Regions from separate parts of the Arthrobacter methylotrophus genome, predicted to be linked through region 1. Evidence: riboswitches for the same ligand, from Rfam matches in the RefSeq annotation. Region 1 holds a riboswitch; each other region holds the start of a gene.

What was found. A riboswitch is a leader RNA that binds a small molecule or an ion and turns the genes downstream of it on or off. The one in region 1 is predicted to bind glycine.
Region 2: another riboswitch for glycine. It lies ahead of gcvP (aminomethyl-transferring glycine dehydrogenase); the one in region 1 lies ahead of lipA (lipoyl synthase).
Region 3: another riboswitch for glycine. It lies ahead of ABD884_RS23870 (glycine dehydrogenase (aminomethyl-transferring)); the one in region 1 lies ahead of lipA (lipoyl synthase).

What each region holds. Positions count from the first base shown of each region.
Region 1 covers NZ_BAABED010000001.1:48,892-52,159, forward strand. The annotation lists gene ABD884_RS00250 (methylenetetrahydrofolate reductase) at 1-234, opposite strand, end outside; gene lipA (lipoyl synthase) at 252-1,286, opposite strand; glycine riboswitch at 1,336-1,441, opposite strand; glycine riboswitch at 1,443-1,540, opposite strand; gene trmB (tRNA (guanosine(46)-N7)-methyltransferase TrmB) at 1,663-2,598, opposite strand; gene ABD884_RS00265 (MFS transporter) at 2,677-3,268, shown strand, end outside.
Region 2 covers NZ_BAABED010000001.1:3,554,348-3,557,615, reverse strand. The annotation lists gene ABD884_RS18390 (MFS transporter) at 1-263, opposite strand, end outside; gene ABD884_RS18385 (TetR/AcrR family transcriptional regulator) at 333-881, shown strand; glycine riboswitch at 1,084-1,181, shown strand; glycine riboswitch at 1,183-1,316, shown strand; gene gcvP (aminomethyl-transferring glycine dehydrogenase) at 1,368-3,268, shown strand, end outside.
Region 3 covers NZ_BAABED010000001.1:4,635,009-4,638,276, reverse strand. The annotation lists gene ABD884_RS23880 (FUSC family protein) at 1-332, opposite strand, end outside; partial or broken gene ABD884_RS23875 (serine hydroxymethyltransferase) at 426-729, opposite strand; partial or broken gene ABD884_RS23870 (glycine dehydrogenase (aminomethyl-transferring)) at 732-1,134, opposite strand; glycine riboswitch at 1,213-1,327, opposite strand; glycine riboswitch at 1,522-1,619, shown strand; gene ABD884_RS23865 (hypothetical protein) at 1,602-1,763, shown strand; gene cycA (D-serine/D-alanine/glycine transporter) at 1,767-3,242, shown strand.

The DNA.
Region 1 (3,268 bases):
CTCGCAGTCCCGGAGGATGCCTGAAAGCTGAGCCCGGTCCACCAGCCGCCGTGCCGCGAGGTGCGGAATCACGTTGTAGCCGAGCAAACCGAGCCGGACCGCTGTCGCCATGGTCTGTGCGATCCCGTGATGGGGCAAGCACGTAATGGTGAGCGTTGTGGAAAGCGGCACCTCGGCCTGGACTTTCTCGACGATTCCGTCTGAGGGAATGATTTCAATCCGCGTGGGGAACATGCTGGGGTCCTTACGGATCAGGCCGTCGCATGGTGTGCGAGGAGGGTGCGGGCTTCCTGGCGGGTGGTGCCGGAGTCCTGGATGCCTTCGGCGATGTGGGCAATGTGCTCTAAGTGCACCGGGATCTCGCGGCCTTTCTTGCGCATCGCGGTGGCCCAGAGGCGGCCGGCGCGGTAGGAGGAGCGGACCAGGGGGCCGGACATGACGCCGAGGAAGCCGATTTCCTCGGCTTCGGTGGCGAGGTCGACGAATTCCTGGGGTTTGACCCAGCGGTCCACGGGCAGGTGCCGTTCGGAGGGGCGCAGGTATTGGGTGATGGTGATCAGGTCGCAGCCCGCGGCGTGCAGGTCTGCCAGGGCTTCGGAGATTTCTTCGCGGGTTTCGCCCATGCCCAGGATCAGGTTGGATTTGGTGACCATGCCGCGGGCCCGGCCCTGGGTGATGACGTCCAGGGAGCGGTCGTAGCGGAACGCGGGGCGGATGCGTTTGAAGATCCGGGGCACGGTTTCGACGTTGTGCGCGAAGACTTCCGGGTTCGAGTCGCAGATCGCGTTGATGTGTTCGGGTTTGCCGGAGAAGTCCGGAATGAGCAGTTCGACGCCGGTGCCGGGGTTCAGTTCGTGGATCTTGCGGACGGTTTCGGCGTAGAGCCAGACGCCTTCGTCGGCGAGGTCGTCGCGGGCCACGCCGGTCACGGTGGCGTAGCGCAGGGCCATGGACTGGACGGAGCGGGCGACCTTGGTGGGTTCGAACATGTCCACCGGTGAGGGTTTGCCGGTGTCGATCTGGCAGAAGTCGCAGCGGCGGGTGCATTCGGAGCCGCCGATCAGGAAGGTCGCTTCCTTGTCTTCCCAGCATTCGAAGATGTTAGGGCAGCCGGCTTCCTCGCAGACGGTGTGCAGGCCTTCCTTTTTCACGAGGTTCTTCAGGCCCACGAATTCCGGGCCCATCTGGACCTTGGCCTTGATCCATTCGGGCTTGCGTTCGACCGGGACGGCTTTATTGCGCTGTTCAACGCGCAGCAGCTTACGGCCTTCAGGTGCCAGGGTCATGAGGAACTCCATAATTCAGGTGGCGCGGACGCACCACGATGATTCGGTCCCTCCCCGCTCTGTCTTGGACCTGAGAGATTCCGCGTCCGCTGCTTTCGCAGCCGCCCGCTTGCACCGTCGGTGAGTCCGGTTGCCCGGCCTGCTTTCCAGAGTTGCCTTGCCGCGGCGGTACGTGGGCCTGAGAGATTCCTGGGGAGGATTTGCTCCTACGGCGCCTGCTGAACGTACCGGCAGGACTCTCCCGCCGCAGATCATAAGCACGTGCCACCCTTCGGTGACACGTCTCACATGGTATCCGGTGCCCGGACGGCACGCAATGAGGGGGACCGAGGGTGACCAGACTGCGTGCTCGCGACTAGCCCGCATCGTGTTGTGACTAGATCTTGCGGTAGCTGAGGTCGAAGATCATGCGTCCGGCCTCGTGGGCCTTGTTTTCGAAGCTGGTGCGGATCCGGCCATCGAAACGCGGAGCCCACCCACCCACGTGATCCACACCCTCATTGGGGCCCGTATGTTCGGTGCTGACCGGTGCGCGGCCTTCCTTGACGGGGGCCCCTCCCACCATGGATTCGACGCCGGATTCCCAGACCTGGGTAAGGGGGCTTTCCGCGCCGGTCCGCTCGCCGTCGTGCAGGTTCTCAAACTCAGTGGAGCCGGCGAGGACTTCGCGGACGTGAACGGCGTAGTTGGACCAGTCGGTGGCGATCCGCCACAGGCCACCCTTTTTGAGGGACCGTGCCGCGAGTTCGGCGAACGCCGGTTGGATGAGGCGGCGTTTGTGGTGCCGCGACTTGTGCCACGGGTCCGGGAAAAAGACCCACAGCTCGCTGACCGAGCCCGCCGGGAGCATGGTGGCCAGGACCTCCGGGGCGTTGGCTTCGACCACCCTCACGTTGCTGAGGCCACGGCTGTTGATCTTGATCATGGTGTTGGCTAGTCCGGGCGTGTAGACCTCCACGGCGAGGAAATCCTTGTCCGGGTTTTCCTCTGCTGCATGGCACACGGCGTCGCCAAGTCCCGAGCCGATTTCGACGATCAGCGGCGCCTCGCGCCCGAACTCCGCTTCGGCGTCGAACACGTAATCCGGGTGCACCGAGGTGTTGGCGACATGCCGTGGAACCTGGACGGCCCAGCGGTCCGAGTGCTCTTCCCACGCGGCCTGGCGGCGGCCCTGAAGGCGCGTCCCGCGGCGCACAAAACTGACCGGCCGGCCGCCATAGGTGCCGAAGGAGGCTTGGGTGCCAGGGGTCACAGGGCGCGAGGACTGCGGTGTTTCGTGGGAAGTTTCGGGGGAATCTGGGGTTTCACTCATCCACTCCAGAATACCGTCGCCGGGAGAAGGGCCGGCGGGCGGAACCTGCGTATGTGGACAAACTGCCAGAATGGGGTAGTGACCCCTGCTTCAAGCGCCCCCAAGAACACCAGCCAGCACTTCGGCGTCGCCGAGATCCTCGTCGACGCCGAGATTGACGATCTTCCCGCCGCGGAGCCCACCCGGGTCACGGCGCGCCGCGGACCGGTCCTCCTGGGCATCTGCCTCGTGCTCATCGGGTTGAACTTGCGGACGGTGTTTTCGAGCTTCTCGGCGGTCCTTCCGGAAGTCACTGCCGACGCCGGACTGCCGGGCTGGGCCGTGGTGGTCCTCACTACCGTACCGGTGACTTTGTTGGGGGTCTTCGCGCCGTTGGCTCCAATCCTGGCCCGTCGTTTCGGTGCCGAGAGGGTCTTGCTCGGTGCGATGGCCGTGCTGACCGGCGGGCTGCTCCTGCGTCCAGTGGACCTCGCCGGACTCGGGCATTTGCCGGCTCTGCTCGCGGGAACGGCCGCGTGCGGTGCTGCGATTTCCTTGTGCAACGTGTTGCTCCCCGGGGTGGTCAAACGCGATTTCCCGCACCGGCTGGGGCTCATGGGCGGCCTGTATACGACGGCGATCTGCGCTTCCGCCGCATTGGGCGCCGGTTTCACCTACCCCGTCTTCACGG
Region 2 (3,268 bases), 3.5 Mb from region 1:
CGGCCGATCCGGTCTCCCAGGTTGCCCATGGACACGAGTAACGCAGCCAGCACCAGCGCATAGACGTCGACGATCCACAGCAACTGCACGCCGCCGACCTCCAGTGTCCGTGCGATTGCCGGCAGGGCAAATGTGAGCGCGGTATTGTCCACAGCCACCAGCAGCACGGGGAACATCAGGAGTGTCAAGGCAGCCCAATCGCGCCAGGGGGCGGACTGGGTCGAGGGGATGCGTGGGTACTGGGTTGTGGACGGGCTGAACATGAACGTTACTATACCGTCTGGACGGTATAGTTTCAATCTACTGTATCCAACTGAGGGATGATGGACACCATGCCGCGAAAACCTATTGCCCGGGACGCTGTCCTGGATGCCTTTGAAGCACTGCTGATCGAGGTGGGGGAGCGAGCTGCCACCCTTGACGCCGTCGCCAAACGCGCAGGAGTCTCCAAAGGCGGCTTGCTCTACCATTTCCCCAACAAGGAAGCCATGATCAGCTCCTTGCTGGAACGCATGGACAGGCTGGCAGCACAGGACATCGAGGCAATGAAGGCAGCTCCCGAAGGTGCGGCCGCGTTCTTCATCAAGTCCTCCCTTTGGGCGGACACCCCCTTGGACCGGGTGTTTGTGGCAGCCACACGGCTCGCGGAGGTGGCGCATCAAGAAACCCGCAGGCGCTTCGCCGGGATCCAGCAACAATGGCTGGATGTGCTCGCCGAGGAAGTGGGCCCCGAGATGGCCAAGGCGGTCCGATATATGGGTGATGGGCTCTACTTCAATGCGATGCTTGAAGGCGGCGCTGGCGATGCGGAAGTCAAGGCCAGCGCGAGGAACACCGACGTCGGTGCGCTGCTTGCCGCCGTCGAACGCCTCCGAAACTAAGCGCCGGCCCAACTAGCTCGCAGTTAACGTCGTTTTGAGCCCTCAAAGCGACAACAACTGCGAGCTAGTTGGGAAAGCCGGGCGACGACGATGACATTATTTGCGGACACGGGCAGTCCATAGGACAATTGGTAGTTGTGGCAGTCGTCACCGGCAGCCACGGTCGATTCACACAGTCATTTCACACAACTGAATACGCCTTTGATCTGCGGCGGGAGAGTCCTGCAGGCATGTGATGCAGGCGCCGTAGGAGCAAATCCTCCCCAGGAATCTCTCAGGCCCACGCACCGCCGCGGCAAGGCAACTCTGGAAAGCAGCACGCTGTCCACCGGTGTCCGTGACACCCGACGGCGCTGTGCTCACCGACGGTGCAAGCGAAGCAGTGCGAAAGCGCGGATTTGCGGAAACTCTCAGGTCCAATACAGAGCGGGGAGGAACCCGATTAGCTGTGGCGTACCCACGCCGCCTTAGTAATGGAGTTCCTTCGTGACGGTTAGTTCAACCTCCACCACATTCGTTGACCGGCATATCGGCGCCCGGCGCCAAGCCGACATTGACGTCATGCTCAAGTCTGTTGGATACCACAGTGTCGATTCGCTCGTTGACACCGCGGTTCCCAACGACATCCGCCAGGACGTCGCCCTAAGGCTCCAGGACGCCCTCAGCGAGGTCGAAGTCCTCGCTGAACTGCGCAAGCTGGCGGCCAAGAACAAGACGGCCGTGCAGATGATCGGCCAGGGCTACTACGACACCGTCACTCCGCCGGTGATCCGCCGGAACGTCCTCGAATCCCCAGCGTGGTACACGGCTTACACGCCCTACCAGCCGGAGATTTCCCAGGGCCGCCTCGAGGCGCTGCTGAACTTCCAGACCATGGTCCAGGACCTCGTGGGCCTGCCCATCGCCAACGCCTCCTTGCTGGACGAAGCCACCGCCGTCGCCGAGGCAGTCCTCATGATGCGCAGGGCCAACAAGAACAAGAACGCGGCCGCAGGCAAGACCGTCCTCGACGCCGACTGCCTCCCGCAGACCATCGCCATCGTCAAGGGCCGCGCCGAGGCGCTGGGCTTCGAGGTCGAGATCGCCGATCTGTCCCAAGGCCTGCCCGACGGCGACATCAACGGTATCGTCCTCCAGCAGCCGGGCGTTTCCGGCCGCGTGTTCGACCACTCCGCCGTGATCGCCGCCGCCAAGGAACGCGGCGCACTCGTCACCGTTGCCGCGGACCTCCTGGCCCTCACCCTGATCACGCCTCCCGGCGAGCAGGGCGCCGACATCGCCGTCGGTTCCACCCAGCGCTTTGGCGTTCCGCTGTTCTTCGGTGGCCCCCACGCCGCCTACATGGCCGTCCAGAAGGGCCTCGAGCGCTCGATGCCGGGCCGCTTGGTGGGAGTTTCCAAGGACGACGCCGGGACTCCCGCGTATCGCCTGGCGCTGCAGACCCGCGAGCAGCACATCCGCCGCGAGAAGGCCACGTCCAACATCTGTACCGCGCAGGCGCTGCTGGCCATCGTCTCCTCGATGTACGCCGTTTACCACGGCCCGGACGGCCTGAAGGCGATCGCCGAAACCGCCCACAACCACGCTCGGACCTTGGCCACGTCCTTGAAGGCCGCCGGCCTTGAGGTTCTGCACGGCAGCTTCTTCGACACCGTCACCGTCCGGGTCCCGGGCAAGGCTGCCGAGATCGTCGCTTCTGCGGAAGCGAAGGGGATCAACCTGCGCGGTATCGACGCCGACACGGTCGGCGTGTCTGTTGATGAAACAACGACGACGGCGATCCTCGCCGACGTTGTCGCCGCCTTCGGTGCCCCTGTGTCCAGTGACGGCGAGGGGTTCGCCCTGGATGCCGCCGTCGAACGTTCTTCCGATTACCTGCAGCACCCGGTGTTCAACACCCACCGTTCAGAAACCCAGCTGCTGCGCTACATCCGCAAGCTCTCGGACCGCGACCTCGCTCTGGACCGCACCATGATCCCGTTGGGTTCGTGCACCATGAAGCTGAACGCCACTGCCGAGATGGAAGCCATCTCCTGGCCGGAGTTCGCCTCGATCCACCCGTTTGCTCCGGACTCCCAGACCGAAGGCTGGCGTGAGCTGATCGCCGACCTCGAGTCCCAGCTGACCGAGATCACCGGCTACGACCAAGTCTCCATCCAGCCCAACGCCGGTTCCCAAGGCGAACTCGCGGGCCTTCTGGCGATTCGCGGCTACCACCGCTCGCGCGGCGATGACCAGCGCAACGTCTGCCTCATCCCGGCCTCGGCCCACGGCACCAACGCGGCTTCCGCAGTGCTGGCCGGCATGAAGGTGGTGGTGGTGGCAACCGCTGCTGACGGCACCATCGACCACGAGGACCTGCAGGCCAAGATCGAGGCCCACAAGGA
Region 3 (3,268 bases), 4.6 Mb from region 1:
GAGCAAAGCGCAGCAACCAACGTGGTGCCGATCGTGAGGATCCACACGTACGCGTCGGAGCCCTGCGCAGCCCTGGCCGTCAAAGTAGCGAGCAGGATGATGCCCAGCAGCAACGAACCTGCCCGGAGTTGGCTTCGAAAACGGTGGCTGTGGGGCTCGTTGCGGCCATAAATATTGGTGAACGCAGCAAAACTGGCGAAAACCACAAGGTCCAGCCGTCCGAACAACACGAGGATGATCAACGGCAGGAAGACGCCCACGGCACAGCGCACAGCCGGGTAATGGTCCTTGTTGCCGGGACCGATCCTGAACATCTCTGCCAAGGCGTTCACGTCGCGGCTTGCCTCTCATCGCAGGGTCAAGAAGTACGACGGCGGCGCTGGCGTCCGTTTCGAATCTTACGCTCCGGGCGCCGGGCTTCTCCATCAGCTAAGGTTCGCGACGCCCGGGTAGAGCGGGTGCGCGGCGGCGAGGGCCTCCACGCGGTGACGCAGGCCGGAAAAGGTCGGCGTCGGCGTCGGCGATCAGTGCCTGGGCAATGATGTCCGCAACCTCGCGGAACGCCGCTTCGCCGAAGCCGCGCGTGGCCAGTGCCGGGGTGCCGATCCGCAGACCGGACGTGACCATGGGCGGGCGCGGGTCGAACGGAACCGCGTCGCGGTCCTTCGCAGTCACGTCGGCCAGGATCCGGGCACCGGCCAGAACACGCTCCTGGCGTTCCTTGAACTCGGCCCGGCGTCGTCCTTGGAAACGCCCACCAGGCGGCCCGGCATCGAGCGTTCAAGGCCCTTCTGGACGGCGATGTAGGCCGCGTGCGGGCCGCCGAAGAACAGCGGAACGCCGAAGCGCTGCGTGGAGCCGACGGCGATGTCGGCGCCCTGCTCGCCTGGAGGCATGATCAAGGTCGGCGCCAAAATCAAGGTCGGCGCCAAAAGATCAGCGGCAACCGTGACCAAAGCGCCGCGTTCATTCGCGGCGGCGATCACGGCAGAGTGATCGAACACCCGGCCCGAAGCAGTCGGCGTCAAGGACGGTCTTACCATCATGAGCGGACTTGTTCTTGTTCGCCCTGCGCATCATCAACACCGCTTCGGCCACGGCGGTCGCTTCGTCCAGCAAGGAGGCGTTGGCCAAAAGCGGTGAGGGTTGATTGAACAGTCACGAGGAACTCCAAGATAGGACCGGCCACAGTGGCACGGCTTGGATTGGGTTCCTCCCCGCACTGTCTTGGACCTGAGAGATTCCGCAGAACACATTGTCACCTTGTGTTGCGCTTGCACCGTCGGTGAGCCAGGCCGGAGCCTTGCTGCTTTCCAGAGGGTGATTCGGCTCACACCATACACACAAGGTCAGAGTCGGGGCAACATCTGGTTCGAAAACGGCACTCAGCGGGCACCTAGGTGACGAAACAAAGGCGGAATTGACATTTCTTGGTGAGCTATCCCACACTGAATCGGTGGCCACCCGGAAGGGCCGATCCTCCACATCCGCGATTCTCTTCACCCAACTGAATACTGCTTATGATCTGCGGCGGGAGAGCCCTGCCGGTACATTCAGTAGGCGCCGTAGGAGCAAATCCTCCCCAGGAAACTCTCAGGCCCATGTACCGCCGCGGCGAGGCAACTCTGGAAAGCAGCCCGGCAACCGGGCTCACCGACGGGGCAAGCGGAACCATGCGAAAGCACGGCGCTGCGGAATCTCTCAGGTCCAAGACAGTGCGGGGAGGAACCCCGAATCATCGTGGCGCCTTTGGTGTCACTTGAACGATGGAGTTCCTCTTGACGATTCATCACCCGCCCGCCAAAGCCGTCGAAACACCACATCTTGACCGCCAGCTCAGCAACCGGCACATCCAGCTGATTGCTATCGGCGGGGCGATCGGCACTGGTCTGTTCATGGGTTCGGGCAAGACCATTTCCGCGGCCGGCCCCTCGGTCATCTTCGTCTACATGATCATCGGCTTCATGCTGTTCTTCGTCATGCGCGCCATGGGCGAACTGCTGCTGTCCAACTTGCACTACAAGTCCTTCAGCGATTTTGCCGCGGACCTCCTGGGTCCGTGGGCAGGTTTCTTCACTGGCTGGACCTACTGGTTTTGCTGGGTGATCACCGGCATCGCGGATGTCATTGCCATCGCCGGTTACTCAAAGGAACTCTGGCCGGGCCTCCCGCTATGGGTTCCTGGCCTGGCGACCATCGCCATCCTGTTGCTCCTGAACCTGACCACGGTAAAGGCGTTCGGCGAGACCGAATTCTGGTTCGCACTCATCAAGATCATCGCGATCGCCGCCCTGATCGTGGTTGGCCTGTTCATGATCTTCAGCGGGTTCCGGTCCGGCGCCGGACCGGCAAGCTTCAGCAACTTATGGAGCCACGGGGGCTTCTTCCCGAACGAGTTCATGGGTTTCGTGGCCGGCTTCCAGATCGCAGTCTTCGCGTTCGTCGGCATTGAGCTGGTAGGCACCACCGCCGCAGAAGCGAAGGACCCGGAGAAGAACCTGCCCAGAGCGATCAACTCCATCCCGGTGCGCGTGCTCCTCTTCTACGTGGGCGCCCTCATCATCCTGATGTCCGTCACTCCTTGGACCCAGTTCGCCGCCGGCCACAGCCCGTTCATCGCTATGTTCTCCCTTGCTGGACTGGGTGCCGCCGCCACCGTGGTGAACCTCGTGGTGCTCAGCTCGGCCATGTCATCGGCCAACTCCGGCATCTACTCCACGTCCCGCATGGTCTACGGCCTGGCCCAGGAGGGTGACGCGCCCGCCGTGTTCAGCGGCCTTTCCCGCCGAAAGGTCCCCCGCAACGCCTTGTTCCTGTCCTGCGTTCTGCTGCTGTCCGGCGTCGTTCTGATGTACGCCGGACAGGACATCGGCAAGGCGTTCGACATGGTGACCACCGTGTCGGCCGTCTGCTTCGTCTTCGTGTGGTCGATCATCATGGCCAGCTACCTCGCCTACCGCCGTCGTCGCCCGCATTTGCACGATACCTCGAAGTTCAAGATGCCCGGTGGCATCGTGATGGTCTGGGTAGTGTTCGCGTTCTTCGGCTTTGTCCTGTGGACCCTGACAACGCAGCCCGATACCCTCGTGGCGCTCTTGGCGACCCCGGCATGGTTCATCATGCTCGGCGTCGCATGGTTCTTCCTACGGCGCCGTAGCACCCATTTGGCCCGGTACGCAAGATTCCAGGAAGAACTCGAGTCCGAGCAGGATGCCGCGAACCAGGCCGCCGCTCTTCCCTGACCCAAGCCGCACGCCCCGGCAGGAGA